3 regions of the Pelomonas parva genome follow, and region 1 is predicted to be linked to each of the others. Evidence: predicted binding sites of a transcription regulator. Region 1 holds the regulator's gene; each other region holds the start of a gene.
What was found. Region 1 encodes FNR, which switches genes on or off when oxygen is low (the NO sensors DNR and NnrR bind a similar motif). Its sites were predicted from a motif close to TTGATNNNNATCAA; they were not measured.
Positions count from the first base shown of each region.

Region 2: a site for FNR is predicted at 2,426-2,439, ahead of ACG00Y_RS07985 (hemerythrin domain-containing protein). Genes of this name have one in related genera too.
Region 3: a site for FNR is predicted at 6,030-6,043, ahead of cyoA (ubiquinol oxidase subunit II). Genes of this name have one in related genera too.

Region 1 is NZ_JBIGHV010000002.1:720,287-730,873, reverse strand. Features, by position in the region: gene ACG00Y_RS06895 (NADP-dependent isocitrate dehydrogenase) at 1-72, shown strand, start outside; gene ACG00Y_RS06890 (carboxymuconolactone decarboxylase family protein) at 141-509, opposite strand; gene ACG00Y_RS06885 (TerC family protein) at 757-1,767, shown strand; gene icd (NADP-dependent isocitrate dehydrogenase) at 1,804-3,057, opposite strand; gene ACG00Y_RS06875 (urease accessory protein UreH domain-containing protein) at 3,118-3,744, opposite strand; gene hemN (oxygen-independent coproporphyrinogen III oxidase) at 3,744-5,126, opposite strand; gene fnr (fumarate/nitrate reduction transcriptional regulator Fnr) at 5,234-5,986, shown strand; gene ACG00Y_RS06860 (NAD(P)/FAD-dependent oxidoreductase) at 6,040-7,383, shown strand; gene ACG00Y_RS06855 (hypothetical protein) at 7,325-7,618, opposite strand; gene ACG00Y_RS06850 (nitrogen fixation protein FixH) at 7,615-7,836, opposite strand; gene ccoG (cytochrome c oxidase accessory protein CcoG) at 7,961-9,358, opposite strand; gene ccoP (cytochrome-c oxidase, cbb3-type subunit III) at 9,358-10,251, opposite strand; gene ACG00Y_RS06835 (cbb3-type cytochrome oxidase subunit 3) at 10,248-10,379, opposite strand; gene ccoO (cytochrome-c oxidase, cbb3-type subunit II) at 10,366-10,587, opposite strand, start outside.
Region 2 is NZ_JBIGHV010000003.1:80,754-91,340, reverse strand. Features, by position in the region: gene ACG00Y_RS07995 (energy transducer TonB) at 1-295, opposite strand, end outside; gene tkt (transketolase) at 349-2,364, opposite strand; gene ACG00Y_RS07985 (hemerythrin domain-containing protein) at 2,490-3,086, shown strand; gene ACG00Y_RS07980 (SUMF1/EgtB/PvdO family nonheme iron enzyme) at 3,083-6,025, opposite strand; gene ACG00Y_RS07975 (ligand-binding sensor domain-containing diguanylate cyclase) at 6,055-9,165, opposite strand; gene ACG00Y_RS07970 (two-component regulator propeller domain-containing protein) at 9,259-10,587, opposite strand, start outside.
Region 3 is NZ_JBIGHV010000001.1:44,347-54,933, reverse strand. Features, by position in the region: gene purL (phosphoribosylformylglycinamidine synthase) at 1-3,927, shown strand, start outside; gene ACG00Y_RS00245 (glutathione S-transferase family protein) at 3,924-4,592, opposite strand; gene ACG00Y_RS00240 (MFS transporter) at 4,657-5,985, opposite strand; gene cyoA (ubiquinol oxidase subunit II) at 6,100-7,179, shown strand; gene cyoB (cytochrome o ubiquinol oxidase subunit I) at 7,189-9,192, shown strand; gene cyoC (cytochrome o ubiquinol oxidase subunit III) at 9,210-9,833, shown strand; gene cyoD (cytochrome o ubiquinol oxidase subunit IV) at 9,833-10,234, shown strand; gene ACG00Y_RS00215 (SURF1 family protein) at 10,234-10,587, shown strand, end outside.

The DNA of each region.
Region 1 (10,587 bases):
GTGGCCAAGCTGGACAAGGTGATGCGTCCGAGCGCGACGTTCAATGCGGCGCTGGAGTCGCTGGCGAGCTGATCGTCACTTCATGACGGGGCCTGGCCCCGTTGATCACGCCGCTGCGCAGCCCCTGCCAGCGGCGTTTTTCATGGTGGGGCGTCGACCACCTCTGCGGCAGCACGGAAAGCGTCCACCGCCGCCGGGAAACCGCAGTAGACGCTGGCATGCAGGAAGATCTCCTGCAGCTCTTCCACCGTCACGCCGTTGTTCAGCGCGCCCCGCACATGGGTCTTCAACTCGTGCATGCGCCCCAGCGCCACGAGCATGGACACCGTGACGATGCTGCGCGTGCGCAGGTCCAGGCCCAGGCGCTGCCAGGTGTTGCCCCAGGCATGGCGAGTGACCAGTTCCTGCAGCGGCTCGGTGAACGGCGTGACCCTGGCCAGCGCGCTGTCAACGTAGGCATCGCCAAGCACCGCGCGACGGGTGGCAAGGCCTTGGGGGTCGAGGTCCATGACTGCTCCTTCAGTGGTGCTGTGCGGCGAACATCACGACGCGTCGCTCATGTTGGCACAGCGGCAAAGCCGCGCTGCCGCCCCGCTCGATGCACAGGTTTTTCCGATGTCCACGTTCTCGAAAAGCTGCTTCATCAGATGCGCCGGGGCGGCCACATTGCGTGCTCCCAAGCGAGGGAGATTCCCAACGCTTCCGTCGTTCTTCAGCCCACCCACAGCTTTCCTGAAACTCACTTAGGGAACGGACATGCAATCCATCGGCTCTCCACTCATGTGGTCCCTGTTCGCGGCATTCGTGCTGGTCGCGCTGCTGGTCGACTTCTTTGCGATGAGCAAGCAGGGTGCGCACCGCGTCACGACGCGCGAGGCCGCCGTCTGGTCGCTCGTCTGGGTCGGCGTGTCCTTCGTGTTCATGGGCTGGCTGTGGTGGTACCTCGGCGGCACCGGCACGGACGAGGCCGCACGCGTGCTCGCGAATGCCAAGGCCCTGGAGTTCCTGACCGGCTACCTGATCGAGAAGGCGCTCGCGGTCGACAACATCTTCGTGTTCCTGATGTTGTTCACCTACTTCGCGGTGCCGGCCGAGTTCCAGAAGCGCGTGCTGATGATCGGCATCCTGGGCGCGCTGGTGCTGCGCGCGGCCATGATCCTGGTGGGCGCCTGGCTGATCGCGCAGTTCCACTGGGTCCTCTACGTGTTCGGCGCCTTCCTGCTCTTCACCGGCATCAAGATGTGGTGGGCCGCCGGGCAGGAGCCCGACTTGGACAACAACCCGGCGCTGAAGTGGATTCGCGGCCGCTTCAAGATCGCGCCGGACTACGACGGCGAGAAGTTCTTCACCATGAGCAATGGCGTCAGGATGGCCACGCCCTTGCTGGTGGTGATCCTGCTCATCGGCATCGTCGACGTCGTCTTCGCCGTCGACTCCATCCCGGCCATCTTCGCCATCACGACCGACCCCTTCATCGTGCTCACGTCCAACGTGTTCGCCATCCTTGGCCTGCGCGCGATGTATTTCCTGCTCGCCAACATGCACGAGCGTTTCCACCTGCTCAGCTATGGCCTGGCCATCGTCCTCGTGTTCATCGGCGCCAAGATGCTGCTGATCGACGTCTACAAGATCCCGGTGGCCTTCTCGCTCGGCTTCACCGCGGTCACGCTGGCCGTGACGATGGTCCTGTCGCTCAAGATTCCGCCCAAGGGCAAGGCCGGCACGGCGTATCCGTTCGGCGCGAAGAAGCAGGACGAAAACGAATGAGGCGCGTGCCAGAACCGGCGCGCGGCCGGCGACACCTCACTCCATGTTGTCGATCAACACCTGGCCGAACCCCGAGCACGACACCTGCGTCGCGCCGTCCATCAAGCGCGCGAAGTCGTAGGTGACCTTCTTGCTCAGCACCGCCTTCTCCATCGCGCTGATGATGAGGTCGGCCGCTTCCTTCCAGCCCATGTGGCGCAGCATCATCTCGGCCGACAGGATGGAGGAGCCTGGGTTCACATAGTCCTTGCCGGCGTACTTGGGCGCTGTGCCGTGGGTGGCCTCGAACATGACGACCGAGTCGCTCATGTTGGCGCCCGGCGCGATGCCGATGCCGCCGACCTGCGCGGCCAGCGCGTCGGAGATGTAGTCGCCGTTCAGGTTCAGCGTGGCGATGACGCTGTACTCGGCCGGGCGCAGGATGATCTGCTGCAGGAAGGCGTCGGCGATGACGTCCTTGATGGTGATGAGCTTGCCCGTCTTCGGGTTCTTCAGCCGGCACCACGGGCCGCCGTCGATGGGCTCGGCGCCGAATTCCTTCTGCGCCAGCGCATAGCCCCAGTCACGGAAGGCGCCTTCCGTGAACTTCATGATGTTGCCCTTGTGCACGAGGGTCACGCTGGGCTTGTTGTGGTCGATGGCGTACTGGATGGCCTTGCGCACCAGGCGCTCGGTGCCTTCGCGGCTGACCGGCTTGATGCCAAGCGCCGAGGTCTCGGGGAAGCGCAGCTTCTTGGCACCCAACTCGTCGCGCAGGAAGGCGATCAGCTTCTTCGCGTTGTCGCTGCCGGCCTCGTACTCGATGCCGGCGTAGATGTCCTCCGAGTTCTCGCGGAAGATGACCATGTCGACCTTGCGGGGCTCCTTCACCGGGCTGGGCACGCCGTCGAAGTAGCGCACCGGGCGCAGGCAGACGTAGAGGTCCAGCTCCTGGCGCAGCGTGACGTTCAACGACCGGATGCCACCGCCCACCGGCGTGGTCAGCGGGCCCTTGATGGAGACGAGGTAATCGCGCGCGGCCTGGACCGTCTCGGCGGGCAGCCAGGTGTCGGCGCCGTAGAGGCGGGTGCTCTTTTCGCCGGCGTAGACCTCCATCCAGTGGATCTGGCGAGCGCCGCCGTAGGCCTTGGCGACCGCCGCATCGACCACCTTCAGCATCACGGGCGTCACGTCCAGGCCAACACCGTCGCCTTCGATGAAGGGGATGATGGGCTGGTCGGGGACGTTCAGCGAGAAGTCGGCGTTGACGGTGATCTTCTGGCCGCCTTCGGGCACCTGGATGTGGGACATGGCTGCTGGCTCTGCGAACGGGAGCGCGGAATGGTCGTGACCCGGCGAGTTTAGGGCGCCTCAGCAGGCCAGCAGCAGCCGCTCCCAGACGCCATGCCCCAGCCCCCAGGCCGCGCCCAGCGCCAGCGCCAGGCCGGCCAGGCGCAGCGCCAGCACGTCGCCGCCCGCACCGCGCCTGAGCAGCCGCGCCCGCCACAGCGGCGCGATGACGAGGCCCGGCGTGCTGGCCAGCGCAAAGCCGGCCATGGCCGCGCCGCCGCTCAGCGGCGAGCCGGACAGGCCGGCCAGCAACAGCGCCGCATGCAGCAGGCCGCAAGGCATCGCCACCCAGGCCATGCCGGTGGCGAAGGCATGACGGGGTTGTGGCCGCCAGCTGACCGCGCCCAGCCAGGCCGGCACGCGGCCGCGCGCCAGCAGCGTCAGGCCGAACAGTAGCAGCGCCGCCTGCAGCAGCGCCCAGGCGGGCTGCAGCAGCGTCACGTTCTGCGACACACGCGCCAGCGCCTCGGCGGAAGCCGCCGCCACCACGCCGCCGGCCGTGTAGCCCAGCAGCCGCCCCGCCAGCAGGCCGACCGGCCGCTTGCCGCCGGCCAGCGCACAGGGCGCGCTGCACATGGCCGCGCAATGCGGCATGCCGGCCAGGCCCATCAGCGTGGCGGACACGATCAGTGCCGCGTCGAGTGCCATCAAATGATCTTGGAGAAGCGCTCGCGGCTGGCGTCGGCCTGCAGGTAGCGGTCGAACACCAGGGCCACGGCGCGCACGAAGTACCAGCCCAGCGGCGTGACCTGGATGGCGCCCGGCTCCAGCACGACCAGGCCTTGCGCAGCCAGCTGCGTCAGCCGCAACAGCTCCGGCGCGAAGTAGCTCGGCACATCGACGAGATACGACGCCGCGATGGACTCGAACTCGACACGGCCCTGGCACATCAGCGCCATGATGACCGCGCGGCGCAGCAGGTCGTCGCGGGTCAGCGCCAGGCCGCGTTGCACGGGCAGTTGGCGCTGGTGCAGCGCGTCCTCGTACTCGTCCAGCGTCTTGGCGTTCTGCGCATAGGTGGCGCCCACGCGGCTGATGGACGACACGCCCAGGCCCACGAGGTCGCAGTCCGGCTGCGTCGAGTAGCCCTGGAAGCCGCGGTGCAGCAGGCCTTGCCGCTTGGCCACGGCGAGCGGGTCGTCAGGCAGCGCGAAGTGGTCCATGCCGATGTAGGTGTAGCCCTCGCCCAGCAGCGCGCTGATGGCGCCGGACAGCATGGCCAGCTTGTCGCCGGCCGGCGGCAGCAACTCGGCGACGATGCGCCGCTGCGGCTTGAAGCGCTGCGGCAGGTGGGCGTAGGCATACATCGCGATGCGGTCCGGCCGCAGCTCGGCGACTTGCGCGATGGTGCGGGCGAAGCTGGCCGGCGTCTGCAGCGGCAGGCCGTAGATCAGGTCGACGTTGGTGGACGCGAAGCCCAGCTCGCGGGCGCTCTGCATCAGCGCGGCCACCTGCGCAAAAGGCTGCACGCGGTGCACGGCCTTCTGCACGGCGGCATCGAAGTCCTGCACGCCGAAGGACAGGCGGTTGAAGCCCAGCAGCCGCAGATGGGCCAGGCGATGCAGGTCGACGGTGCGCGGGTCAACCTCGATGGACAGCTCGGCGCCCGGCAGCAGCTTGAAGCGGCGGCGCAGCGCGTCCATCAGCGTGCTCAGCTCGGCGTCGGACAGGAAGGTTGGCGAGCCGCCGCCCAGGTGCAGCTGCGACACCGGCGCAAGGCCACCCACGGCTTCGGCGACCAGGTCCATCTCCACGTTCAGCGCGGCCAGGTAGGGCGCGGCGCGTTCATGGTGCTTGGTGATGATCTTGTTGCAGGCGCAGTAGTAGCAGAGCTGCTCGCAGAACGGGATGTGCACATAGACCGACAGCGGCTGCGCCGTGCCGCGCTGGCGCAGCGCCTGCAGGTGCTGGGCGCCCTGGTGGGCCTCGACGAAGCGGTCGGCCGTGGGGTAGGACGTGTAGCGCGGGCCTGCCACGTCGTGACGGCGCAGGAGGTCGGTGTCGAGAGTACGGTCGGTGACGGCAGCCATGCCGCCACTGTGCCGAGACAGGCACCGCCGGGCCTTGATCCACGTCAAGGCCGCTGCGCGTCCTCTGGCAAAGAATGCCGTTCATGCTGACCACCCTGCCCCGCGCGATGCCCGTGCCGACAAACTCTGACTTGGCCGCCGCACCCGCCATCGAACCGCTCAAGGTCGCCTGCGCCAGTTGCAACCTGCGCGAGCTGTGCCTGCCGGTCGGCTTGAACGCGGGCGAGATCGACCGGCTCGACGGCCTGGTCAGCAACCGCCGCAGCGTGACGCGTGGCGAGCACCTGTTCCGCAACGGCGAGCGCTTCGAGGCGCTGTATGCCGTGCGCACGGGCTTCTTCAAGACCTGCGTCGGCAGCGAGGACGGCCGCGACCAGGTGACCGGCTTCCAGATGGCCGGCGAGCTGCTCGGGCTGGACGGCATCAGCAGCGACCGCCACCACTGCGACGCCGTCGCGCTGGAGGACTCGTCCGTCTGCGTCATCGCCTACAGCCAGCTCGAAGACCTGTCGCGCGAGTTCACGTCGCTGCAGCACTCCTTCCACAAGATCATGAGCCGCGAGATCGTGCGCGACCATGGCGTCATGCTGCTGCTGGGCAATATGCGCGCGGAGGAGCGGCTGGCCGCCTTCCTGCTGAACCTGACGCAACGTCTGCAGGCACGCGGCTTCTCGCCGTCCGCCCTGGTGCTGCGCATGACACGCGAGGAGATCGGCAGCTACCTCGGGCTGAAGCTGGAGACCGTCAGCCGCACCTTCTCCAAGTTCCAGGATGACGGGCTGCTGGAGGTGAAGCAGCGGCAGCTGCGCATCCTGAACCAGGCCGGGCTGCAGGCGCTGGTCAACAACAGCCGCTGCTAGACGACACCGGCCCTCATGCTGCGCCGCACAAAACCGGGCGTAGGATGGGATTCATGCGTCCCCAAGTCCTGATCATCGGCTGCGGTTTTGGCGGCCTGGAGGCGGCGCGAGCCCTGCGCTCGGCCGATGTCGACATCACCCTCGTCGACAAGACCAACCACCACCTGTTCCAGCCGCTGCTCTACCAGGTGGCGACCGCCGGTTTGTCGGCACCTTCCATCGCCGCGCCGATACGCCACCTGTTCCGGCGCCAGCGCAACGTGACGACCTTGCTCGGTGAGGTGGTTGCCATCGATCCGCAGGCGCGCACGGTCGCGCTGAAGGACGGCGCCACGCTGCACTGGGACCATCTCATCGTCGCCGCCGGCGCCACGCACAGCTACTTCGGCCGCGACGACTGGGCGCCGTTCGCGCCGGGGTTGAAGACACTGGACGACGCCTTCGAGATCCGCAGGCGCGTGCTGATGGCCTTCGAGGCGGCCGAGCGTGAGGACGACCCGGCCAGGCGTGCGGCGCTGCTGCAGTTCGTCGTCGTGGGCGGCGGGCCGACCGGCGTCGAGCTGGCCGGCACCTTCGCCGAGATCGCCCGCCACACGCTGCCGGGCGAGTTCCGCCGGATCGACCCGCGCCAGGCACGCGTGCTGCTGGTGGAAGGCGGCGCGCGCGTACTGCAGTCCATGCCCGAGCGCCTGTGCGAGCGCGCCCGCGAGCAGCTGACGGCGCTGGGCGTGGAGGTGAAGCTGGCGGCCCGCGTGACCGGCATCGACGCCGAGGGGTTGGACATCACGTCGGCCGCCGGCCACGAGCGGCTGCTGAGCCGCTGCATCGTCTGGGCGGCGGGCGTGGCCGCGTCGCCGTTGGGCCGCACGCTGGCCCAGGCCACCGGCTGCACGCTGGACCGCGCCGGCCGTGTCGTCGTCGAGCCGGACCTGAGCCTGCAGGGCCACCCGAACATCCAGGTCATCGGCGACTTGGCCGCCGCGCACAGCCATGTGCCGGGCCGCGAGCCCAGGCCCGTGCCGGGCGTGTCACCGGGCGCCAAGCAGATGGGTCGTTATGCCGCCGCCAACATCCAGCGCCGGCTGCGCGGCGAGGCGACGCAGGCCTTCCGCTACGCCGACTACGGCAACCTCGCCACCATCGGCCGCAACAGCGCGGTCGTCGACCTCGACACACCGGCCGGGCCACTGCGCTTCTCAGGCTATTTCGCGTGGCTGTTCTGGCTGTTTGCGCACGTCTGGTTCCTGATCGGCTTTCGCAACCGCTTCGTCGTGCTGGTGGACTGGGCCTGGGCCTACTGGACGCACGACCGCCATGCGCGCGTGGTGGCGGGTGGCATCAGCGCGGCCAGCCCGGCGAGCGCCGCTGCGGCTTCGGCTCGTCCGCCGGCAGGTTGACGAGCAGCAGCGCCAGGCTGGCGCCCAGGGCGATGACGCCCCAGAAAATCAGGAAGCTGAGCGTGTAGACAGCCTGCGCCGACAGCTCCACCGGCGCGCCGCCGAACCAGCGCAGTTCGTGCGGGTCGACAACGGCGAACACCATCGCCTCCAGCACGCCGGCCGCGAGGAAGGACGACCAGGCCACCGCCATCGCATAGCGAGCGATGCGCGACGGCCCCGGTGCGCCGGTCACGGCTTGGCTCCAGGCACCACGCCGGTAGCGGCATGGTTGCGCGCGGCCTGGGCGGGCGCGGCATCGGTCGTCGCACGCGTCACCAGCGGCGGGTCGGGGTGGCGGATGGCCAGCGTCACCGTGACGATGCTGGCGAGGATGACCGCCACCGGGCCCGACACGACGAGCCAGACCATGGGCTCGCGCCAGGCGGAGGAGTGAGGGGTGAGTTGGGCCATGGTGGGCTCCTTAGTTGTCGATGCCGTCGGGCCGAGCGCCGGGCCGCTCCCAAGCCGTCCCCTTGGGGGACCGACCAGGCGTGCCCGCGTGCAGCGGCGCGGGACTGGGCGAGGGTCGGCGTCATCAGCGCGGCACGACGAAGGTGGATTTCTCGGCGACGCTGTCGCCCGTGGCGCTGCGCACGACCCAGCGAATGGGCTGGGCGCCGGGCTTGAGCTGCTGGGCGGCCTCGGGCGGCAGGCGCAGCGCGACGGTGACCCAGCGCGCCTCGGTCGGGGCCAACGTGACGTTGGTGACGCTCGTACCGGGGCTGACCTGCAGCCCGGCCAGGCCGTCCGCCGCGACGCTGAGCTGCTGCGGCGCCTCGGTGGCATTCATCAGCTGCAGACGGTAGAGGTTCTCGATCCAGCCGTCCTCGACCTGCCGGGCCAGCGTGGCGCGGTCGCGCACGATGTCGACGCGGAAGTCATGCCGGCTCATCAGGCTCCACAGCACGGCCGTGCTCAGGCCCAGCAGCAGCGTGCCGTAGATCAGCACGCGCGGCCTGAAGATGCGGCGCCAGCGCTCGGCGCGCGTGAGCTGGCCGGCCATGCCGTTCTCGGTGTCGTAGCGGATGAGGCCGCGCGGCGTGGCCATCTTGTCCATGACGCCGTCGCAGACGTCGATGCAGGCGGCGCAGCTGATGCACTCGTACTGCAGGCCCTCGCGGATATCGATGCCCGTGGGGCAGACCTGCACGCACAGGCCGCAGTCGATGCAGTCGCCGACGGCCTGGCTGCGTGCCTCGCTCTTCTTGTTCCGCAGCGCGTTGTTGCCGCGCGGCTCGCCGCGGGCGGGGTCGTAGCTGACGATCAGCGTGTCGCGATCGAACATCGCGCTCTGGAAGCGCGCATAAGGGCACATGTACTTGCAAACCTGCTCGCGCATGAAGCCGGCGTTGCCATAGGTGGCGAAGCCGTAGAACAGCACCCAGAAGGCCTCCCAGGGACCGAGCGCCAGGCCCAGGAGTTCACGGATGGGCGTGAAGTAGCCGACGAAGCTGAAGCCGGTGAACAGCGCCAGCGCCACCCACGCGAGCTGCTTGCCGCCCTTGCGCCAGAACTTGTTGAATGACCAGGGCGCCTTGTCCAGCTTGAGCCGCGCATTGCGGTCGCCCTCGAACCAGCGTTCGATGAGCACGAACAGCTCGGTGTAGACCGTCTGCGGGCAGGCATAGCCGCACCACACCCGCCCCGCCACGGCAGTGAACAGGAACAGCGCATAGGCCGAGATCAGCAGCAGGGCCGTCAGGTAGACGAAGTCCTGCGGGTAGAGCACGAAGCCGAAGACGTAGAAGCGCCGCGCGGCCAGGTCGAACAGCACGGCCGGGCGGTCGCCCCAGGTCAGCCAGGGCAGGCCGTAGAAGACCAACTGCGTCAAGGCCACGCAGGCCCAGCGCAGGTTGGCGAAGCGGCCGCGCACGCTGCGCGGGTGGATCTTGTCCTCCGACTTGTAGAGGCGGATGACGGCTTCAGAGTCCATTACTGGGACAAGCCCCAGACGTAGGCAGAGAGCACGCGGATCTGCTCCGGCGTGAGCCGCTCGCCATGCGCGGGCATCTGGTTGTGCTTGCCGCCGTTGATCATCGCGACGATGGCGGGCTCGCCCCAGCCGTGCAGCCAGACCTTGTCGGCCAGGTTGGGCGCGCCGAGCGCCGGGTTGCCCTTGCCGCCCATGCCGTGGCAGGCCGCGCAGGCAGCGAACTTCGGCTTGCCGAGCTGGGCGTACAGCGGGTTGTGCGGGCTGCTGGAGAGCGACAGCACGTAGTGGGCGACATTGCGCACGTCGTCACTGGTGCCCACGGCGGCAGCCATCGGCGGCATGTTGCCTTCGCGGCCCTGCGTGATGGTCTCGCCGATGGTCTCGAAGCTGCCACCCCAGAGCCAGTCCTTGTCGGTCAGGTTGGGGAAGCCCTTGGAGCCCTTGGCGTCGGCGCCGTGGCAGGTGGCACAGTTGTTGGCGAACAGGCGCTCGCCGATCGCATGGGCCTTGGCGTCCTTGGCGAGCTGCTCCGGCGGCATGTCGGTGAAGGCGGCATAAACCGGCGCCATCGCCGCGCGCGCCTGGGCCACGTCGGCCTGGTGCTCGTTGACGCTGGTCCAGCCCAGCGAGCCGGACACGCTGCCCAGGCCGGGATAGAGCGCCAGGTAGATGCCGGCGAAGACGACGGTCAGCACGAACAGGCCCATCCACCACAGCGGCAGCGGGTTGTTCAGCTCGCGCAGGTCTTCGTCCCAGACATGGCCGGTGGTGTTGTCGGCCGCAGCGGGCTGCCGGCGGCTGGCGATGATCAGCAGCGCGAGGCAGGCCACCAGGCCCAGCACGGTGGCGGCGGCGACGAAGATGGACCAGCCGTCGTTGAAAAAGTCGCTCATTGATCGCCCCCTTCAAGCGGCAGGTGCGCTGCGGCCTCGAAGCGGCCACGCCAGGCCCAGACGACGATGCCGATGAAGACGGCCAGCGACACCAGGGTCACGGCCACGCGCAGTTCATTGATTCCCACGGGGAGCCTCCTTCTTCGACGCAGCGCCGGCCGTGCCCAGCACCTGCAGATAGGCGACGAGTGCGTCCAGTTCGGTCTTGCCGGCGGCGGCCTGGGCCGCACCCTCGACCTCGGCGTCGCTGTACGGCGTGCCCAGCGTGCGCAATGCGCTCAACCGTGCAGGCAGCCCGGCGGCATCCACCGGCGCACTGGCCAGCCAAGGGTAGGC
Region 2 (10,587 bases), on a different contig from region 1:
TCAGGCAAGGCAGGCGGAATTGCTGCGCATAGTGTTCCGCCGCCTCCCGCAACTTGTCCGAACCGGCGGAGAACAGAACTTTCACCTCCGGCTCGCGCTTTGCATCGGTGAAGGTCACCTGCACGCGGTAGAGGCCGTTGTGGCGCAGCGTCATCGCGCCATCGGGGTATTTGGGCGCGGTGGGCCGCTCCAGGCAGGCCAGCGTGGCCTCGCCGCTGCGGTCGTCGAGTGCCGTCTGCGCGTGAGCGCCTAAGGCGCACAGAGCGAGGGCCGATGCGGTGAGGATGCTGCGCATGTCGAACTCCCTGTTCTTTGTGACAGGGCCGCTTTGTAGCGCAGGTTTGCGGCTTACTTTTTCTTCAGCACTGCCTTCACGGTCGCCGCCACGTTCTCCGGTGTGAAGCCGAAGTGCTTGAACAGCACACCGGCCGGTGCCGATTCGCCGAAGGTGTCGATGCCGACGACGGCGTCCACGCCGTACTTCCACCAGAAGTCGCTGACGCCCATCTCCACCGCCACGCGCGGCAGGCCCTTGGGCAGCACGTGCTTCTTGTAGTCCTTGTCCTGGCGGTCGAATACGTTGGTCGACGGCATGGAGACCACGCGCACCTTGATGCCGTCTTCGGCCAGCAGCGCCTTGGCGGCCATGGCCAGCTGCACCTCCGAGCCCGTCGCGATGATGACGGCCTTGGCCTTGCCCTTGGGCGGCTCGGCCAGCACGTAGGCGCCCTTGGCGATTTCGTCGACGTTGGTCTTGGGCGAGTAGGTCAGGTTCTGGCGCGACAGGGCCAGCAGGCTGGGGCGCTGCGCGTTGCCGATGGCCATGGTCCAGGCGACGACGGTCTCGGTCGTGTCGGCCGGGCGCCAGACGTCCAGGCCGGGGATCAGGCGCAGCGAGGCGACATGCTCGATGGACTGGTGCGTCGGGCCGTCTTCGCCCAGGCCGATGGAGTCGTGCGTCATCACGTGGATGACGCGCGTCTTCATCAGCGCGGCCATGCGGATGGCGTTGCGGCTGTAGTCGCTGAAGGTCAGGAAGGTGCCGCCATAGGGGATGAAGCCGCCGTGCAGCGCCACGCCGTTCATGATCGCGGCCATGCCGAATTCGCGCACGCCGTAGTTGATGTGACGGCCGTTGTTGGGCGTGCCGTCGGCACCGATGCGCAGGTTGGGCGTGTGGCTGGTGTTGGTCAGGTTGGAGCCGGTCAGGTCGGCGCTGCCGCCCAGCAGTTCGGGCAGGGCGCCGGTGAAGGCTTCCAGCGCCAGCTGGCTGGCCTTGCGGCTGGCGACGGTCTGGCCTTCCGTGTGGGCCTTGATGACGGCGTCCACGGCGACCTGCGCGAAGTTCTCGGGCAGCACGCCGGCCATGCGGCGCTGGAACTCGGCGGCCAGCTCGGGGTGGGCTTCGGCATAGGCGTCGAAGCGCGTGTCCCAGGCGGCTTCCACCTTGGCGCCGCTGTCCTTGGCGTCCCAGGCGGCGTAGACCTCGGCCGGGATGACGAAGGGCTCGTGCGTCCAGCCCAGGGCCTCGCGCGTCAGCTTGATTTCTTCCGCACCGAGCGGCTCGCCGTGGGCCTTGCTGGTGTTGGCGCGGTTGGGCGAGCCCTTGCCGATGTGGGTCTTGGCGATGACCAGCGTCGGCTTGTCGGTGCTCTGCTTGGCCTTGCCGATGGCGGCGTCCAGCGCGTCGACGTCATGGCCGTCCACCGGGCCGACGACGTTCCAGCCATAGGCCTGGAAGCGCTTGGCGGTGTCGTCGGCGAACCAGGGCGCGACCTGGCCGTCGATGCTGATGCCGTTGTCGTCGTAGATGGCGATCAGCTTGTTCAGCTTCCAGGCGCCGGCCAGCGATGCGGCCTCGTGGCTGATGCCTTCCATCAGGCAGCCGTCGCCCAGGAAGGCGTAGGTGTGGTGGTCGACGATCTCGTGGCCTTCGCGATTGAAGTCGCGCGCCAGCAGCTTCTCGGCCAGCGCCAAGCCCACCGCGTTGGTCACGCCCTGGCCCAGCGGGCCGGTGGTCGTCTCGATGCCGGGGGTGATGCCCACTTCCGGGTGGCCCGGCGTCTTGCTGTGCATCTGGCGGAAGTTGCGCAGCTCGTCGATCGGCAGCTCGTAGCCGGTCAGGTGCAGCAGCGCGTAGATCAGCATGGAGCCGTGACCGTTGGACAGCACGAAGCGGTCGCGGTTGGCCCACAGCGGGTTGGCCGGGTTGTGCTGCAGGTGGCGGCCCCACAGCGCCACAGCGATGTCGGCCATGCCCATGGGCGCGCCCGGGTGGCCGGAGTTGGCCGCCTGCACCGCGTCCATCGCGAGTGCGCGGATCGCGTTGGCCATCAGGGTGGGGGAGGCGGTCGATGCAGTCATGGCCGGGGCTTTCTTGGGATGGAGCAAAACGCGGGATTCTACGGAGGGGGCGTGTCACGGCTTGATCCAGCGCAAGGTTCCGGCGTCGCCCTTGCGCGACGCTCGGCGGCATGCCCGCCTTGACCATGCCACTCGCCGTTCGCGTCATCCGCGCCGAGCACGACGCCCTGGCGGCCATGCTGCGTACCGTGCCGCTGCTGCTGGCCGCGCAGCAGCGCGCCTGCACGCCGCCGGACTTCGGTGCGCTGCGGGCCATGCTGTTCTACGTCGACGAATTTCCTGAACGCTTGCATCACAAAAAGGAAAGCGAGCTGCTGTTCCCGAAGCTGCGCGCGCTGGCGCCCGCGTTGCGCGACACGCTGGACGACCTGGAGGTGGACCACGCCCAGGGCGAACGCGCCATCCGCGAGCTGCAGCACAGCCTGCTGGCCTGGGAGCAGATGGGCGAGGCGCGGCGGGAGAAGTTCGAGCAGCAGCTCAAGGTCTATTCGGCGCGCTACCTGCGCCACATGAAGCGCGAGGAGACGGAGATCCTGCCGCGTGCCGTGCAACTGCTGAGCGCCGACGACTGGGCCGATCTGGACGAGGCCTTCGGCAGCCACCAGGACCCGCTCGCGCCGCGCGCGGGGCAGCCGGTGGACGAGGCCTATGCGCCGCTGCGGCAGCGCATCCTGGCGGCGCTGCCGGCGCCGTTCGGGTGGGGGCCGGCGTTGGGGACTTAGGCGGGTTCGGCTTCCGGGGCTTGAATGGCGCGGACGATGAAGCGAAAGCCCACGTCGTCGCGGCGCTCGTCGCGGGTGATGCGGGCGACGGCGGCCGAGCGGGCCTGTACGAAGCTGCTGCGGAAAGAGCCACCGCGCACGGCGTACAGGCCGGTTGCGGCGCCGGGCAGGCCTTCGGGGTTCATCCAAGCTTCGGAGGTCCTCTCGTTTGCGTCCAGCCAGTCGCGGCAGATTTCAGCCACGTTGCCGTGCATCTCGTAAAGACCCCAGGCGTTCGGCGGCAGAGAAGCAACCGGAACGACAGCATCGTTCTCTGCGTTGACGAGCAGCGAATTCGCCTCGTCGCCGAAGGCATAAAGCGTCCGTGTTCCCGCGCGACATGCTGCCTCCCATTCGGCCTCGCTGGGCAGTCGGACCTCGCAGCCGGGCAGGCGTTGCTGCAACTGCGCCAGCCAATGCTCGACCATCTCGGCGCTGACGCCCGTGACGGGCCGCCGGCCGTCGCCGCCGGCCGAGGCGCTGCCCGTCGCCTGGTGCCAGAAGTCCAGCGTGCAGGCTGTGTCCGCGATCCAGAACCCCCGCATCAGGCTGACCGTGCGCAGCTGCCTTTCTTCTGGATGGCCGTTTGGCGAGCCCATTGCCAGCTTGCCCTGGGGCACCCAGCGCAGGCGCTGCTGGAAGCCGCCGACCTGCAGCTTGGCATAGACGCCGTACTGCTCGTCCGAACCGACGGCGATGCCAACGCCCTGCGTCAGGTCTTCCAGCCGCCGCGACGCGCAGGCCCAGCCCCGGGGGATGTGCCATTGCTCCGCGCCGTGGCTCTGCATGCTGTCCAGCCAGAGGCTGTCGTCGCCGATCAGCGGCGGCGCCAGAAAGGTCAGCCCATCGCCCACCCGCACATCGTGGGCCCAGGGTGGGCGCTTCAGCACTTGCAGCACAGGCCGCCCGAATCCCATCAGCAAGTCGTACACCGCCGCCTGCGACAGATGCGGCCGCAGCTCCTGCAGCAGGAACTGCGTCGCGTCGGCCGGCGCTTCGCGGGCGATCCAGTCTTGCAGCTGCGCAGTCAGCCGGCCAGCGCGCAGCAGGTCCCACAAGGTCTTCGGGAAGACCTTGTTGCGCAGCGCCGCGCCCTCGCGGGACAGCGCCACGCGCACCAGCTCCAGCTCGCCGGAGTCCACCGCCTCCGCCAGCGCGCGCTCGTTCTCCAGCCGTGCCGGCTGGGGTGCGTCGGTCGGTGGCGCAGGCTCAACAACTGCCGACGGGACGTCCATCTTCGGCTCGGGCAAGGTGGCTTCGAAGGCGGCCGGCGTGATCGAAGGCGGGGCCACGTCGGTGGCCGGCGGCTCCGGCGCGACTTCGATCTCGGTGAACACCAGCAAGGCCCCGAGTGCCGTGACCGTCAGCTCGGCCTTGGCGTGCAGACCCCCCACCCGCGCCAGCAGCTCCAGCAGGTCGAAGCCCGAGCGGTTGTGCATGACCGCCTCGCACAGGTCGGGCAGGCGCTGCAGCACCAATTGGTGATGCAGCTTCACCGGCGAGTCGACGCCGCGCGTCTGCGCCTGCAGCGCCTGGCGCAGCCCGGCAAGGTCGCGGAACAGCGCGTCGCCACGCCAGGTGGCCAGCGTGAGCAGGTATTGCGCGCCGTGCAGCCGCAGGAAGCGGTACAGCGCCGGCGCAAACAGCTGCAGCGCGCAGACGATGGCCAGCCATTCGCGCCGGTTCGGCGTCCTGGCATCGCCCTCGCCCAGCGACTCGGCCAGCGCCAGCAGCGCGGCCATGCGGTAGAGCTTGCGCGGCACGCCCGGCGTGATGGCGGCCACCAGGACGGCCAGGTCATTGGGTTGGCCGGCCGGGTCGGCAAACCACGCCGGCCATTTGCCCGCCATGAACTCGCGCGCCGCCGCGCCGGTCGGCCTGGGCAGCCGCACCGGCAGGTGCACCAGCTTCTCCAGATATTCCGCGCCGGTGATGGGCGTCATGCCCTCCTTGCCTTGCAAGGAGTAGTCGCGGTAGCGGTGGGCGATGCCGCGTTCGATGACCTCCTCGTCCAGCGCCAGCACGAAGGCGCAGCCTTCCACCTCCAGGAACAGCTTGATCGCCTCCAGCACCTCCACGGCCTTGTCGGGCAGGCAGCGGTCCAGGTCGTCGACGAGGAAGATCAGGTTGACCTGCACGCTGGGTGCGGCCGCGACCTCGCCGGTGAGGAACCATTCCCAACCCGCGCGCAGCCCGTAGACGAAGTCGGTCAGCCCGCTGGCGCCGCGCCTGAGCAATCGCTGGCGATGTGCGCTGAGCGCCGAAGGGTTGCGCCCCGTCACGGCCTTGAGGTTTTCCAGAAAGTCGTAGTACAGGCTCTGCAGCTGGTTGATGGGCGTGTCCAGCCGCCGCGCATTCGCCCGCAGCTTGCGGCGCGAGGCCAGCACTTCCCAGACGCCTGGGTTGGGCTTGCCGTCGGCCGGCTTGAGTTCCGGCAGCTTGACCGCCGCACCATGCGCGGTCAGCGCCGCCTGCAACAGGTCGCGTCCGCCATGCTGGTAGACGACCTGGGCCAGATCACCAAGCAGCAGCAACTGGTCGGACAGCTGCTCATGGCGCTTGATGTCCGTGCCCAGGCTGTCGTCGATCGCCTTGCGCAAACACTGCTGGGCCACGCGCAGCAGCGGCACCAGCAGGTGCTCCTCGCGCTCGTAACGCCAGGCGTTGAAGGGTACGACAACGGTCAGCGCCTGCTCGCCCTCGCCCTTGCTGCGGTCTTGCAATGCGTCCGCCACGGTCTGCAGCAGGCGGCTCTTGCCAGCGCCCCATTCGCCGAACACACCCACCACCAGGGCCGGCTCGGTGCTGCTGCCGGCGCCGGGCTGCAGGCTGGCGACCAGTTCCGCGACGATGCGCTGCGCCAGCGCGGCGTGGCCGAAGGAGAGCGGGGCGGCGGGCATGGGCGGATGCTAGGCCCGCCGCCCAGGCCTCAGGCGGGGAGCTTCCGCTCGATGGTGGATGACAGCCGCCGCAGCCGCCCCGTCTGCGCCCAGGCCTCCAGGCCGCTGCGGGCGTCTTCGCGCAGCTCGTCGGCGCTCGCGGCCGTGGCGTCCAACAGGCCCACCCAGGCATTGCGGCCCACGTCCTTGGCCTCGTACAGCGCCGCGTCGGCCAGGTCGATGGCGGCATGCCAGTCCAGCGCGCCGGGCAGCGCGGTGCACAGCGGGAAGGCGCAGAAGCCCACCGAGCAGCTCAGCGACAGCCGGTAGCCGCCGTCCAGTTCGAAGGGCTGGGCCGCGACGGCCTGGCGGGCGCGCTCGGCCACCTCGGCGGCGCGGCTGCGCGGCGTTCCGCGGGCGACGATGAGGAACTCCTCGCCACCCCAGCGCACCAGGTAGTCTGTGGCGCGGAAGACCTGCTCCAGCCGGCCGCGCATCTGCGTCAGCACGGCGTCGCCGGCCATGTGGCCGTGGGCGTCGTTGATGCGCTTGAAGTGGTCCATGTCGACCAGAAAGAACAGCAGGTCGTGCTCGCTGCCGCCGGGGCTGGGCATGCTGGCGATGGGCTCGTAGTGCCGCTCGGCCAGCGCCACGTCGGCGGGCAGCTGGCGGTCCAGGAAACGGCGGTTGCGCAGGCCGGTCAGCGGGTCGGTGAGGCTGGCTTCCTCCAGCTCGACGGACTTGGCGCTCAGCTCGGCCGTGGCGGCCTCCAGCGCCTGGGTGCGCTCGTGGACATGGGCCTCCAGCACGCGTTGGCGGCGCAGCAGCCAGCGGGTGCGCATGCGCACGATGCCGAACACGGCGGCGACGGCGGCCAGCACGGCCAGCGCCTGCGCCCAGAGCGTCTGCCACCAGGCGGCGCGCACCTCCACGTCGAAGACCAGCTCGTTGGCGCCCCAGGCGCCGTCGCGGTTGCTGCCCTGCACATGCAGCCGGTAGTGGCCGGGCGACAGGTTGGTGTAGGTGGCCGTGCGGTTCATCGCGTTGGCGTCGGTCCAGCCGTGGTCCAGGCCCTGCAGCCGGTAGCGGTAGCGGTTGCGGCCGGGCTGGCTGTAGTCCAGCGACGTGAAGGCGAGGCTGAAGGCGCGCTCGCCCGGCGCCAGCACCAGGGGGCCGGCGGGCAGCGGTCGCTCCTCGCCCTCCACACGCAGCTCGGCGGCCACCAGCGGCGGCTTGTAGGTCCACGGTGCGAAGCGCTCGGGGTCGATGACCAGCAGCCCGCGCGCGCCGCCGAACAGCAGCCGGCCGTCGTCCAGCGGCGCGTAGGCGCGGAACCAGCCCGTGCCCAGGTCCGCGCCGTCGGCTGCCCCCAGCTCACGGCGCTCGCCGTTCCTGGGGTCGTACATGTTGCGCTGCGACCAGATGCGGCCGCGCTTGTCGAACAGCAGGTTGGCACCGAAAGCGCCGCCCACGTCCGACGCCGCGACCGCCTCGAAGCGCGCCTGGCTGCCCCGGCTTTCCACCAGCCGGTGCAGGCCGGTGCCGGTGTCGACCCAGAGCCGCCCGGTCGAATCCACGGCCATGCCCAGCACGGTCTGGCCGGTCAGGCCCTTGGCGTCCACCCATTCGGCCACGGGCTCGGCGTCACCCGGCTGGGTGATGCGGAACAGCCCCGCCGCGCCGCCGGCCCACAGGCTGCCATCGGGCAGGCTGGCGAAGGCGTTGACCTCGCCGGTGCCGCCCACCAGGCCGGCCGTGGCGACCGGGCGCAACTGCGGCTGCTGCGGCGTCCAGTGCAGGATGCCGTCCAGCGTCGCCACCCACAGCCCGCCGTCGGCGCTGGCATGGAAGCGCCGCGGCACGGCGTTGCCGCTGCGCAGCGTTTCCTTCCAGCGGCCCTGGTCGTCGAAGCGCAGCACCTGCGTGTCGACGGCCACCCAGACCGCGCCGTCGCGCGTCTGGCTGAGTGCATTGACGCGCCCGGCCGGCAGGCCCGCGCTGCCCGGCGCGATGTGGCCGACGGGATGGAGCTGGCGGTCGCGCCGCTCGATGCCGCCGGCCAGCGTGCCCAGCCAGACCTCGCCGTTGGTCAGCTGCAGCACGCTGCGCACGTCCAGCGCGGCCGGGCCGATGGCGTCGCGCACCATCGAGAAGCCCGGCAGCGGCGGCACGTGGCGCATCAGGCCGCCGCCGTAGCTGCCGGCCCAGACGGTGCCGGAGGGGTCGCGCAGCAGCGCGCGCACGTCGCTGCGCGGGGCCGTGTCGGGCATGCGCTCGATGAGGGCGCCGTCACTGGCGCGGCGCCGCGACAGGCCCGAGGCATCGCCGAACCACAGCTCGTCCGGGTCCGGCTGGGCCATGGCCATGACGGGCCAGACGCTGGCGCTGGCGTCCGCCTGGGCGCCGGTGCTGAAGGGCAGGGGCTGGCCGGTGGGCGACAGCGCATGCAGGCGGCCCTGGGCCGTGCCGACGATGATGCGGCCGTCCATCGCCTCGGCCAGCAGCGTGACGAGCTGGTCGCCCATGCCGACGTCCAGTGTCTCGATGGGCCCGTCCACGGCCTTGCGTGCGATGCCGCGCCACGTGCCTATCCACAGCGTGCCCTGGCGGTCCACCAGCAGCGTCTGCACGCGCGTGTCGGGCAGGCCGTCCGGCGGGCCGCGGTGGTGGGTGAAGCGCTCGCGCTTGACGTCGAAACGGTCCAGCCCGCCGCTGCCGCCCAGCCACAGCGTGCCGTCCTTCTCCAGCGCCAGCGTGCGCACGGTGTTGGCGGCGGGGGCGGTCTCGTCGGCGGAGTTGCCGTCGCGCGCCCAGCGGGCCCAGCGGCCGGTGGCCAGGTCCAGCCGCACCAGGCCGCTGTTGCCGGCGGCCACCCACAGCCAGCCGCGCGGGTCGGGCAGCAGCGAGCGCACGAACTGCTCGGGCAGCAACTGGCCGTCGGGGCTGCTGAGCGGGTAGCGGCGGAAGGCGTAGCCGTCGAAGCGCACCAGCCCTTCCGGCGAGCCGGCCCACAGCAGGCCGCGCGCATCCAGCGCCAGCGCCGAGACGACGTTGTCACGCACGGCGCCGGCCTCGCCGATGACCTCGAAGCGCGGCACGACCGCGCCCGCCGCGCCGGCCAGCCCCACGGCAAGCAGCAGGGCTGCGCACCCTTTTGTCATCCAGACCCTCATGGGCCGGCATTCTCAGGCACCAAACGGGCTTGGCTGGGCGGGTCTTGCCCTCAGGCGACGTGAATGATTCCCTGCCTCATGTCATGAGGAGTGCTCTAGCTGCAGCCGCCCGGTGGCGGCCCAGTCGGCCAACGGCAGGCGGGCGTGCTGGCGCAGTTCGGCCTCGTCGGCGGCGGTCGCAGCCAGCAGGCCCACCCAGGCGTCGCGGCCCTCCCGCTTGGCCTGGTAGAGCGCGGTGTCGGCCAGGTCCACGGCGGCACGCCAGTCCAGCGCGCGCGGCAGCTCGCGGCACAGCGGGAAGGCGATGAAGCCGACCGAGCAGGTCAGCGACAGCTGCGCGCCGCCGTCCAGCGCAAAGGGCTGGCCGGCGATGCACTGCCGCGCACGCTCGGCCAGCTCGGCGCCACGGTCGCGCGGCGTGTCGCGGGCGACGACGAGGAACTCCTCGCCGCCCCAGCGCACCACGTGGTCGGACGCGCGGAACACCTGCGCCAGCCGGCCGCGCATCTGCATCAGCACGGCGTCGCCGGCCATGTGGCCGTGCTCGTCGTTGATGCGCTTGAAATGGTCCACGTCGAGCAGGAAGAACACCATCTCGCCGCTGGCGTCCAGCGCCGTGGGCTGCGACGGGTGGCCGTACAGCTCGCCGCCTTCGTGGCGGCGCACGGCCAGCGCGACGTCGCCGGGCAGCTGCTGCTCCAGAAAGCGGCGGTTGCGCAGGCCGGTCAGCGGGTCGGTGAGGCTGGCTTCCTCCAGCTCGGCGGACTTGGCGTTCAGCGCCGCCGTGGCCTCGGCCACGCACGCCTCGAGCACGCGCTGCCGCTTCAGCAGCAGCCGTGTGCGCAGGCGGAAGGCCAGCAGCAGCAGGCCCAGCGCGGCCAAGGCGGCCAGCGCCTGCAGCCAGCGCATCTGCCACCAGGCGGGTTGCACCTGCACGTCCAGCCGCAGCTCGCGCGGGCTCCAGTCGCCCTGGCGGTTGCTGCCCTGCACGCGCATCACGTAGCGGCCGGGGGCGAGGTTGGTGTAGGCCGCCCGGCGCGCCGTGGGGCCGGCTTCCAGCCAGTCGGCGTCCAGGCCTTCGAGGCGGTACCGGTAGCGCAGGTTGGCCGGGCGGCTGAAGTCCAGCGTGGCGAAGCCGATGCTGAAGCTGTGCTGGCCCGGCGCCAGCACCAGCGGCTGGCCCTCTGCCGGCACGGGCACGGCGACGCCGGCCAGGCGCAGCTCGGTCGCGACGACCGGCGGCTGGTAGGCCCACGGCACGAAGCGCTCCGGCTGCAGCACCAGCAGGCCGCGCGCGCCGCCGAACAGGAAGCGGCCGTCCTTCAGCCGCGTGTAGGCGCGGAACCAGCCGGTGCCGATGTCCGCCCCGTCGACGCCGGTCAGCTCCAGGCGCTGGCTGTTCTTCGGGTC
Region 3 (10,587 bases), on a different contig from region 1:
TTCGAGGGCGGCAACGCTCTTTCCGATTTCCGCGCCCAGGCCTTGCTGGCCCGGCTGCAAGAGGTCAATGCGCGCATCACGGGCATCAGCGCCCGCGCCGTGCACTGGGTCTGGACGGACTCGCCGCTGGACGCCGAGACGCGCCAGCGCTTCGCCGCGCTGCTGACCTATGGCGAGCCGGCCCTTGAAGGCGCGGCAGGTGACCTGGTCGTCGTCACGCCGCGCTTCGGCACGGTCAGCCCCTGGGCGTCCAAGGCGACCGACATCGCCCGCAACTGTGGCTTCACGCTCAAGCGCGTGGAGCGCGTCGTTGAGTACCGCGTGGCGACCAAGAGCGGGCTGCTGGGCGGCGCCAAGCCTTTGAACCAGGACGAGCTGAACGCCTGCGCCGCGCTGCTGCATGACCGCATGACCGAGTCAGCCTGCTTCAGCCGCGAAGACACGGCGCATCTGTTTGATGAACGCACCGCCGAGCCGCTGGCCCATGTGGACGTGCTGGGCGCCGGCCGTGCCGCGCTGGAAAAGGCCAATGTGGAGTTCGGTCTGGCGCTCTCCAGCGACGAGATCGACTACCTGGAAACCAACTTCACGAAGCTGGGCCGCAACCCCAGCGACGTCGAGCTGATGATGTTCGCGCAGGCCAACAGCGAGCACTGCCGGCACAAGATCTTCAACGCGTCGTTCACGGTTGATGGCGAGCAGCAGCCGCTGAGCCTGTTCGGCATGATCCGCAACACCGAGAAGCTGAACCCGCAGCACACGGTCATCGCCTACTCGGACAACGCGGCCGTCATGCAAGGCCATGCCATCGAGCGCTGGATCCCCGCGCCCCAGGCCGGCGCCGCCTATGTGGCCCGCACGGAGCAGGCCGAGGTGTTGATGAAGGTGGAGACGCACAACCACCCGACGGCCATCTCGCCCTTCCCGGGCGCCTCGACCGGCGCGGGCGGCGAAATTCGTGACGAGGGGGCAACGGGGCGCGGATCGAAACCCAAGGCGGGGCTGACGGGCTTCTCGGTGTCCAACCTGCACCTGCCGGGCCTGAGCGAGCCGTGGGAGCAGAACCCGGTCGGCAAGCCGGCGCATATCGCCTCGGCGCTGCAGATCATGATCGAAGGCCCGCTCGGTGGCGCTGCCTTCAACAACGAGTTCGGCCGGCCCAACCTGGCGGGCTATTTCCGCGTGTTCGAGCAGACCGTCGCCGGCCTGCGCCGCGGCTATCACAAGCCCATCATGATTGCCGGCGGACTGGGCACGATCCGCTCGGACCTGACGAAGAAGATCGAATTCCCCGCCGGCTCGCTGCTGATCCAGCTCGGCGGCCCCGGCATGCGCATCGGCATGGGCGGCAGCGCCGCGTCGTCGATGGCGGCGGGCACGAACACGGCCGACCTGGACTTCGACTCCGTGCAGCGTGGCAACCCCGAGATCGAGCGGCGCGCGCAGGAGGTGATCAACCATTGCTGGGGCCTGGGCGCCGAGAACCCGGTGCTGGCGATTCATGACGTCGGCGCGGGCGGCATCTCCAATGCCTTCCCCGAGCTGGTGAACGACGCCGGCCGTGGCGCGCGGTTTGACCTGCGCAAGGTGCCGCTGGAAGAGTCGGGCCTGGCGCCCAAGGAAATCTGGTGCAACGAGAGCCAGGAGCGCTACGTGCTGGCCATCGGGCCGGAGAGCCTGGAGCTGTTCAAGTCGCTGTGCGAGCGCGAGCGCTGTCCGTTCGCCGTCGTCGGCGTGACGACGGAGGCGCGTGAACTGAAGCTTGCCGATGGTGAGGACCTCCCCATCGACATGCCCATGGACGTACTGCTCGGCAAGCCACCCAAGACCTCGCGCAACGTGACCCGCGTGGCGCATGATGGCGGCACGCTGGACCTGACTGGCGTGAAGCTGGAAGAGGCAGCGCTGAACGTACTGCGCCACCCGACCGTGGCCAGCAAGCGCTTCCTCGTCACCATCGGCGACCGCACGGTGGGCGGCTTGAACCACCGCGACCAGATGGTCGGCCCCTGGCAGGTGCCGGTGGCGGACTGCGCCGTCACGCTGGCCGACTTCAACGGCTTTGCCGGCGAGGCGATGAGCATGGGCGAGCGCACGCCGCTGGCTGCCGTCAACGCGCCGGCCTCGGGCCGCATGGCCGTGGCCGAAGCGCTTACAAATCTGCTGGCCGCGCCCATCGAACTTCCCCGCGTCAAGCTCAGCGCCAACTGGATGGCCGCCTGCGGCGAGCCGGGCGAGGACGCCGCGCTGTTCGACACCGTCAAGGCCGTGGGCATGGAGCTGTGCCCGGCGCTGGGCATCTCGATTCCCGTCGGCAAGGATTCGCTGTCGATGCGTACCAAGTGGGAGGGCCAGCAGGTCACCGCGCCGGTGTCGCTGATCGTCACGGCCTTCGCCAGCATCGCCGACGTGCGCGGCACGTTGACGCCGCAGTGGCAGCGCGAGGACTCGTGCGCCATCCTCGTCGACCTGGGCCAAGGCAAGCACCGCATGGCGGGCTCCATCCTGGCGCAGACGTTGAACCAGTTCGGCAGCGACGTGCCGGACCTGGATGAACCTCAGCTGCTGGTCTCGCTGGTCAACGCGATCAACGAGTTGCGTGCGGCCGACAAGCTACTCGCGTATCACGACCGTTCGGACGGCGGCCTGTGGGCGGCTGCCTGCGAGATGGCCTTTGCCGGCCAGACCGGCCTGAGCCTGAACGTGGACATGCTGGTCACGGAAGGCGACGGCATCAGCGACAGCCGCGCCGACATCGGGGACTCGAAGAACTGGGCCGGCCAGGTCGGCGCCCGTCGCGAGGAACTGACGCTGAGGGCGCTGTTCAGCGAGGAACTGGGCGCGCTGATTCAAGTCCGCGCGGCCGACCGCGATGCCGTCATGCAGGTGCTGCGCGCGCACGGGCTGTCGAAGCATTCACACGTCGTCGCCAAGCCGAATGCGGCGCGGCAGATGGAGGTGTGGCGCGATGCGAAGAAGGTGTTTGCGGCCGACCTGACGACGCTGCAGCAGACCTGGGACGAGGTGAGCTGGCGCATTGCCCAGCTGCGCGACAACCCGGCCTGCGCCGATGCCGAGCACGCGGCGGCCGGCAAGGCCGACGACCCGGGCCTGCATGTGCACCTGTCTTTCACGCCCGAGGCGCCGTTCGTGTCCACCGGCGCCCGCCCCAAGGTCGCCATCCTGCGCGAGCAGGGCGTCAACTCGCATGTCGAGATGTCCTACGCGATGGCGCAAGGCGGCTTCGACAGCTTCGATGTGCACATGAGCGACCTGCAATCCGGCGCGGTCAAGCTCGACGGTTTCGCAGCCTTCGTCGCCTGCGGCGGCTTCAGCTATGGCGACACGCTGGGCGCTGGCGAAGGCTGGGCGCGGTCGATCATGTTCAACCCCGTGCTGGCCGAGCAGTTCCGCGCCTTCTTCGCCCGCAAGGACACGCTGGCGCTGGGCGTCTGCAACGGCTGCCAGATGCTGGCCGCGCTGGCGCCCATCATCCCGGGCGCCGATGCCTGGCCGCGCTTCACGCGCAACCAGAGCGAGCAGTTCGAGGCCCGCCTGTCGCTGGTCGAGGTGCTGGAGTCCCCCAGCGTGTTCTTCCAGGGCATGGCAGGCAGCCGCCTGCCGATCGCCGTCGCGCACGGCGAGGGTTTCGCCAACTTTGCGCGTCAGGGTGACGCGGCCAAGGTTATCCAGGCGATGCGCTTTGTCGACAACCACGGTGCGGCGACCGAGGCCTACCCGTTCAACCCGAACGGCAGCCCGGGCGGACTGACCTCGGTGACGACGCCGGATGGCCGCTTCACGGCGCTGATGCCGCACCCGGAGCGCGTGTTCCGTAATGTGCAGATCAGCTGGACGTCGGGCGACAAGAGCGCTCGCAGCCCGTGGCTGCGGATGTTCCAGAACGCACGGAAGGTGCTGGGCTAACTACCAAGAAAGCGCGCCGGCAGCGCCTGCCGGTGCGGGTAGTACTGGAACCAGGGCCGCGCCTGCACGATGGCCTGCCAGACCGACGTGCGGGCCAGCAGGCGCTCGAAGTAGGCGCCCAGCCGGGTGTGCCCGGCTGAAAACGGCCGGATGGTGGCCGCGTAGAAGAGTGCCGGCGCTGCCGTGCAGTCGGCCATGCTGAAGTCGCTGCCCGCCGCCCAGTCGTGGTCGCCCATGCGGCTTTCGATCATGTCGTAGGCCATGCCGAGAGCGTCGACTGCAGCCGACATGGCCTTGGCATCCCGCTCGGCCTCGGGGCGCAGCAGCTGGGCGATGTAGCGCTGCATCGGGTCCATTACGTAGCAGTCGAACAGGCGGTCCCACAGGCGCACCTGCAGCTGCGCATCAAAGTCGACCGGCAGCAGCTTGCCCGCCATGAGACGGTTCAGGTACTCGATCTGGATGGCCGTCTCGGGCACGACGCGGTCACCGTCCACCAGCAGCGGGATCTTCGCGGTGGGCCACAGCACGGCGTAGGCCGCGCGAGCAGTCGGGTCCCCGAGGTTGACGATCTGGGGCTGGTAGGGAGCCCCCAGTTCGTCGAGCGCAATCAGCAGCTTCCAGCAGTGGGAAGACAGCGGGTGGTAGTGCAGCGTCAGGGCCATGGTGGGTTCTCTGTCCGATAAAGCAAAAGCGGGCCGAAGCCCGCTCTGTGCATGAAGGCAAGCGTCAGTCCTGCACGACCGCCGCCGCCCGCAGCCGCTTGTTCACCCGCAGCGCCAGCAGCGTGCAGACCACGCCCGACAGCAGATAGACGCTCAGCGACACCAGCCCGAAGCGCGACGACAGGTAGAGCGCGATGACGGGCGCGAAGGCCGCACCCAGCAGCCAGGCCATGTCGGCCGTCAGCGCCGCGCCGGTGTAGCGGAAGTGCGGCAGGAAGTTGGACGTGACCGATCCGGCCGACTGGCCATAGGACAGGCCCAGCAGCACGAAGCCGATCAGGATGAACGCCGCCTGGCCGGGCTTGCCGCCGCCCAGCATCAGCGGGGCGAACAGCGCGAACACGCCGATGGCGATGGCCAGCGTGCCCAGGAAGTTGCGGCGGCCGACCTTGTCGGCGATGAGGCCGGACATGGGCATGGCCGCAGCGGCAAAGGCGGCACCCAGCAGCTCCATCTTCATGAAGCCCTCGATGCCGTCCGCGTCAGACAACGCGACCCAGGACAGCGGGAACACCGTCACCAGGTGGAAGAGGGCGTAGCTGGCCAGGGCCACGAAGGCGCCGATGACGATGTGGTGGCCTTGTGCGGGCAGCAGCTGGTGCAGATAGGCCGGGTCCAGCTCATGCTCTTCCATGCGCTTCTCGTACTCGTGCGTGACGACCAGGCGCAGGCGGGCGAACAGCGCAACGACGTTGATCGTGAATGCCGTGAAGAAGGGGAAGCGCCAGCCCCAGGAGAGGAAGTCCTTGCTGTCGAGGCTGCTGTAGACGTACAGGAACACGCCGGAGGCAACGAAGAAGCCCAGCGGCGCGCCAAGTTGACCCAGCATGGCGTACCAGCCGCGGCGGTGCGGGGGTGCGTTTAGCGCCAGCAGCGAGGGCAGGCCGTCCCAGGAGCCACCCAGCGCCAGACCCTGGCCGACACGGCACAGCGCCAGCAGCACGATGGCCGTGCTGCCGACTTCGGCAAAGCTGGGCAGCAGGCCCATGGCGACGGTGGAGCAGCCGAGCAGGAAGAGCGCAGCGGTCAGCTTGGCGGAGCGGCCGTAGCGCCGCTGGATCTCCATGCCGATCAGCGTGCCGATCGGGCGCACGACAAAGGCGAGCGCAAACACCAGGAACGCGTAGAGCGTGCCGGTCAGGCGGTCTTCAAAGGGGAAGAACACCTGCGGGAAGACCAGCACCGCGGCGATGCCGAAAACGAAGAAGTCGAAGTACTCCGAAGCGCGGCCGATGATGACGCCGACGGCGATATCGCCGGGCGCCAGGTCCTCGTCGCTGCGCTTGGCCACGGGGCCGGACTGGGGTGTTGGGAAGGTACTGCTCATCGCCATTTAGGGCCTGTCTCCGTGTTTGCCTAGGACAAAATGTCCACTCGTTGATTTGCCTCAATCAACTTACATTCCGTCGCAGCGTGCAAGATCGTTAACCCTTGCGGGCGACTCAGGATGTATCCCAAAAAGTCTCTCCTCAACAGCGTCCTGGTCTTGTCGGCCAGCATCGCTTTGTCTGGTTGCGATTGGATCGTGATGAAGCCTCACGGCGACATCGCGCAACAACAGGCGCAGCTGATTGTCACGTCGACGCTGCTGATGCTGCTGATCATCGTGCCGGTGATTGCGCTGACGCTGTACTTCGCCTTCCGCTACCGCCAGTCCAACACCGAGGCCACCTATGACCCGGACTGGGACCACTCCACCCGGCTGGAGCTGGTCATCTGGGGCGCGCCGCTGCTGATCATCATCGCGCTGGGCGCGATCACCTGGATCAGCACTCACAAGCTGGACCCCTTTCGCCCGCTGGACCGCATCTCCGAGAACAAGCCGCTGCCCGCCGACGTGAAGCCGATGGAGGTCTACGCCGTCTCCATGGACTGGAAGTGGCTGTTCATCTACCCCGAGCAAGGCATCGCGACGGTCAACGAACTGGCGGCGCCGGTGGATCGGCCCATCCGCTTCCGCTTCACGTCGACGACGGTGATGAACACCTTCTACGTGCCCGCGCTGGCCGGCATGATCTACACGATGCCGGGCATGGAGACGCAGCTCAACGCCGTCATCAACAAGGCCGGCATCTACGACGGCCTCTCCGCCCACTACAGCGGCGCCGGCTTCTCGGACATGCGCTTCAAGTTCCACGGCCTGAGCAACGAGGACTTCGCGGCCTGGGTCGGGAAGAACAAGGCCGGCGGCAACACGTTGACGCGCGCCGACTACATGAAGCTCGAACAGCCCAGCACCAAGGACCCCGTCCAGCGCTTCGCCAGCGTCGAGCCGGGCCTGTGGGGCGCCATCGTCGACCGCTGCGTCGACGACCGGAAGATGTGCGTGAGCCAGATGATGGCCATCGACGCCGCCGGTGGCGCCGGCAAGGGCGGCCTGGCCAGCACGATGCGCAGCCCCTGGCGTGACGCGGACGGCGCGAAGCGCGAGCGCATCGTCGTCGCGGCCCTGTGCACGCCGACCAACCCGCTGGGTCTGCCCATCGAGATCGACGCCACCACCACGGGCGTTGCGCCGAAGAACTGAGAGAAGTCGATGACCGTCTACCCTGAAGAGCTCCACCCGGTCTTCGGCCGGCTGGGCCTGCATGCACTGCCCATCCATGAGCCCATCCTCGTCGCGACCTTCATCGCCGTCGTCCTCGGCGGTCTCTTCGTCTTCGCGCTGATCACGAAGTACCGCCTCTGGGGCACGCTGTGGCGCGACTGGATCACCAGCATCGACCACAAGAAGATCGGCATCATGTACATGCTGCTGGGCATCGTCATGCTGCTGCGCGGTTTTGCCGACGCCATCATGATGCGCCTGCACCAGGCCATGGCCTTCGGTGACAACGCCGGCTTCCTGCCGCCGCATCACTACGACCAGATCTTCACGGCGCACGGCGTCATCATGATCTTCTTCGTCGCGATGCCCTTCGTGACGGGCCTGATGAACTACGTCGTGCCGCTGCAGATCGGCGCGCGCGACGTGGCCTTCCCCTTCCTGAACAACTTCAGCTTCTGGATGACGGCCGGCGGCGCCATCCTGGTCATGATCTCGCTGTTCGTCGGCGAGTTCGCCAAGACCGGCTGGCTGGCCTTCCCGCCGCTGTCGGGCATCCTGGCAAGCCCTGACCCCGGCGTGGACTACTACCTGTGGTCACTGCAGATCGCGGGGGTGGGCACGACGCTGTCGGGCATCAACCTGATCGCCACCATCATCAAGATGCGCGCGCCGGGCATGACGATGATGAAGATGCCCGTCTTCACGTGGACCTCGCTGTGCACCAACGTGCTCATCGTCGCCAGCTTCCCCGTGCTGGCCGCCACGCTGACGCTGCTGACCGCCGATCGCTACCTGGGCACCAACTTCTTCACCAACGACCTCGGCGGCAACGCCATGCTCTACGTGAACCTGATCTGGATCTGGGGCCACCCCGAGGTCTACATCCTGATCCTGCCCATCTTCGGCATCTTCTCGGAGGTGGTGTCCACCTTCAGCCGCAAGAAGCTGTTCGGCTATGCGTCCATGGTCTATGCCACGGTCGTCATCACCATCCTGTCCTACCTCGTCTGGCTGCACCACTTCTTCACGATGGGCTCGGGCGCCAGCGTGAACTCGTTCTTCGGCATCACGACGATGATCATCTCGATCCCGACGGGCGCGAAGATCTTCAACTGGCTGTTCACGATGTACCGCGGGCGCATCCAGTTCGAGGTGCCGATGCTGTGGACGGTGGGCTTCATGATCACCTTCACGGTGGGCGGCATGACAGGCGTGCTGCTGGCCGTGCCGGCGGCGGACTTCGTGCTACACAACAGCCTGTTCCTGATCGCCCACTTCCACAACGTCATCATCGGCGGCGTGGTGTTCGGCGTCTTCGCCGGCATCAACTATTGGTTCCCCAAGGCCTTCGGTTTCCGCCTCGACGCCTTCTGGGGCAAGGTCTCGTTCTGGTGCTGGTTCATCGGCTTCTGGGTCGCGTTCACGCCGCTGTACGTGCTGGGCCTGATGGGCATCACGCGCCGCGTCAGCCACTTCGACGACCCGTCGCTGCAGATCTGGTTCGTCATCGCCGCCGTCGGCGCGGGCATCATCGCGGTGGGCATCGCGGCCTTCCTGGTGCAGATTGGCGTCAGCATCCTGCGCCGCGAGCAGCTGCGCGACACCACGGGCGACATCTGGGGCGGCCGCACGCTGGAGTGGTCCACCTCCTCGCCGCCGCCGGACTACAACTTCGCCTTCACGCCCATCGCCCACGAGATGGACGCCTGGCACGACATGAAGCAGCGCGGCGCCGAGCGCCCGGTCCAGGGCTTCGTCGACATCCACATGCCGCGCAACACCGGTGCCGGCTTCGTCATCTCCATGCTCGCCACGGCCATGGGCTTCGCGCTGATCTGGCACATGTGGTGGTTCGCTGGCCTGACCTTCGCCGCCACCGTCATCGCTGCGATCGTCCACACCTTCAACTACAGCCGCGACTATCACATCGCGGCCGACGTGGTGGCCCGCACCGAGGACGCGCGCACGCGTGCCCTTGCCGCTGGCGCGTGATCGGGAGACTGAGAAACATGACTGCCACTGTTGCCACCCATGTGGACGGCGCCCCGGTCTACTACGACCGGGCCGGCGCCCACCATCCGCCCAACAGCACCATGCTGGGCTTCTGGCTCTACCTGATGAGCGACTGCCTCATCTTTGCGGTGCTCTTCGCCGTCTACGCCGTGCTGGGCCGCAGTTACGCGGCCGGCCCGTCGGGGGCCGACCTGTTCGACCTGCAGCTGGTAGCCGCCAACACGGCGCTGCTGCTGTTCTCGTCCATCACCTACGGCTTCGCGATGATCGCGATGCAGGCGCGCAGGAAGAGCCAGGTGCTGGCCTGGCTGGCCGTCACGGGCGTGCTGGGCCTGGGGTTCCTGGCTATCGAGCTGTACGAGTTCCACCACCTCATCGCCCAGGGTGCCGGCCCGCAGCGCAGCGCCTTCCTGTCCAGCTTCTTCGCGCTGGTGGGCACGCACGGCCTGCACGTCACCTTCGGCTGCATCTGGCTGGTCACGCTGATGATGCAGGTGCAAAAGCTCGGCCTCACGCCCGCCAACCGCCGGCGGCTCATGTGCCTGTCGATGTTCTGGCACTTCCTGGACGTCGTCTGGATCGGCGTCTTCACGTTCGTCTATCTCATGGGAGTGATGTGATGGCCGGCCACGCTCACGATTCGCACGGTCACGACGACCACCTCGACGATCATTTGGACGGAGAGGCCGACTTCCACGTCAGCGTCAAGGGCTACGCCACCGGCTTCATCCTGTCGGTCATCCTGACGGCCATCCCGTTCTGGCTGGTCATGGGCAAGGTCCTGCCCAGCCCGCAGACGACCGGCCTGGTCATCCTCGGCTTCGCGGCCGTGCAGATGGTCGTGCACATGATTTACTTCCTGCACATGAACACCAAGGTCGAGGGCGGCTGGTCCATGCTGGCCCTGTTGTTCACGGTCGCGCTGGTGGTCATCATGCTGGCCGGCTCGGTGTGGGTCATGTATCACATGAACACGAACATGATGCCGACCCCAGACCCCGCCGCGATGCGGAACATGTGATGGGTCGTGCCGCGCGGATCGCACTGATCGTTGCTTCCGCGCTGGCCAGCCTGGGCTTCCTCGCACTGGCCGCCTGGCAGCTCCAGCGCCTGGGCTGGAAGCAGGACCTGATCGCCCGCGTCGAGCAGCAGTTGCAGGCCGAGCCGGTCGCTCCGCCGCCGGTGGCGTCCAAGGCCGACGAGTACCGCCGTGTCCGCCTGCGCGGCCGTTTCGAGCCCCGTGAGGCACTGGTGCAGGCCACGACCGCGCTGGGCGGTGGCCATTGGGTCATCGCGCCGCTGCGGCTGGACGACGGCCGCGCCGTGCTCGTCAACCGCGGCTTCGTGCCGCCCGCAGCACAGCGCGCGCCCGGG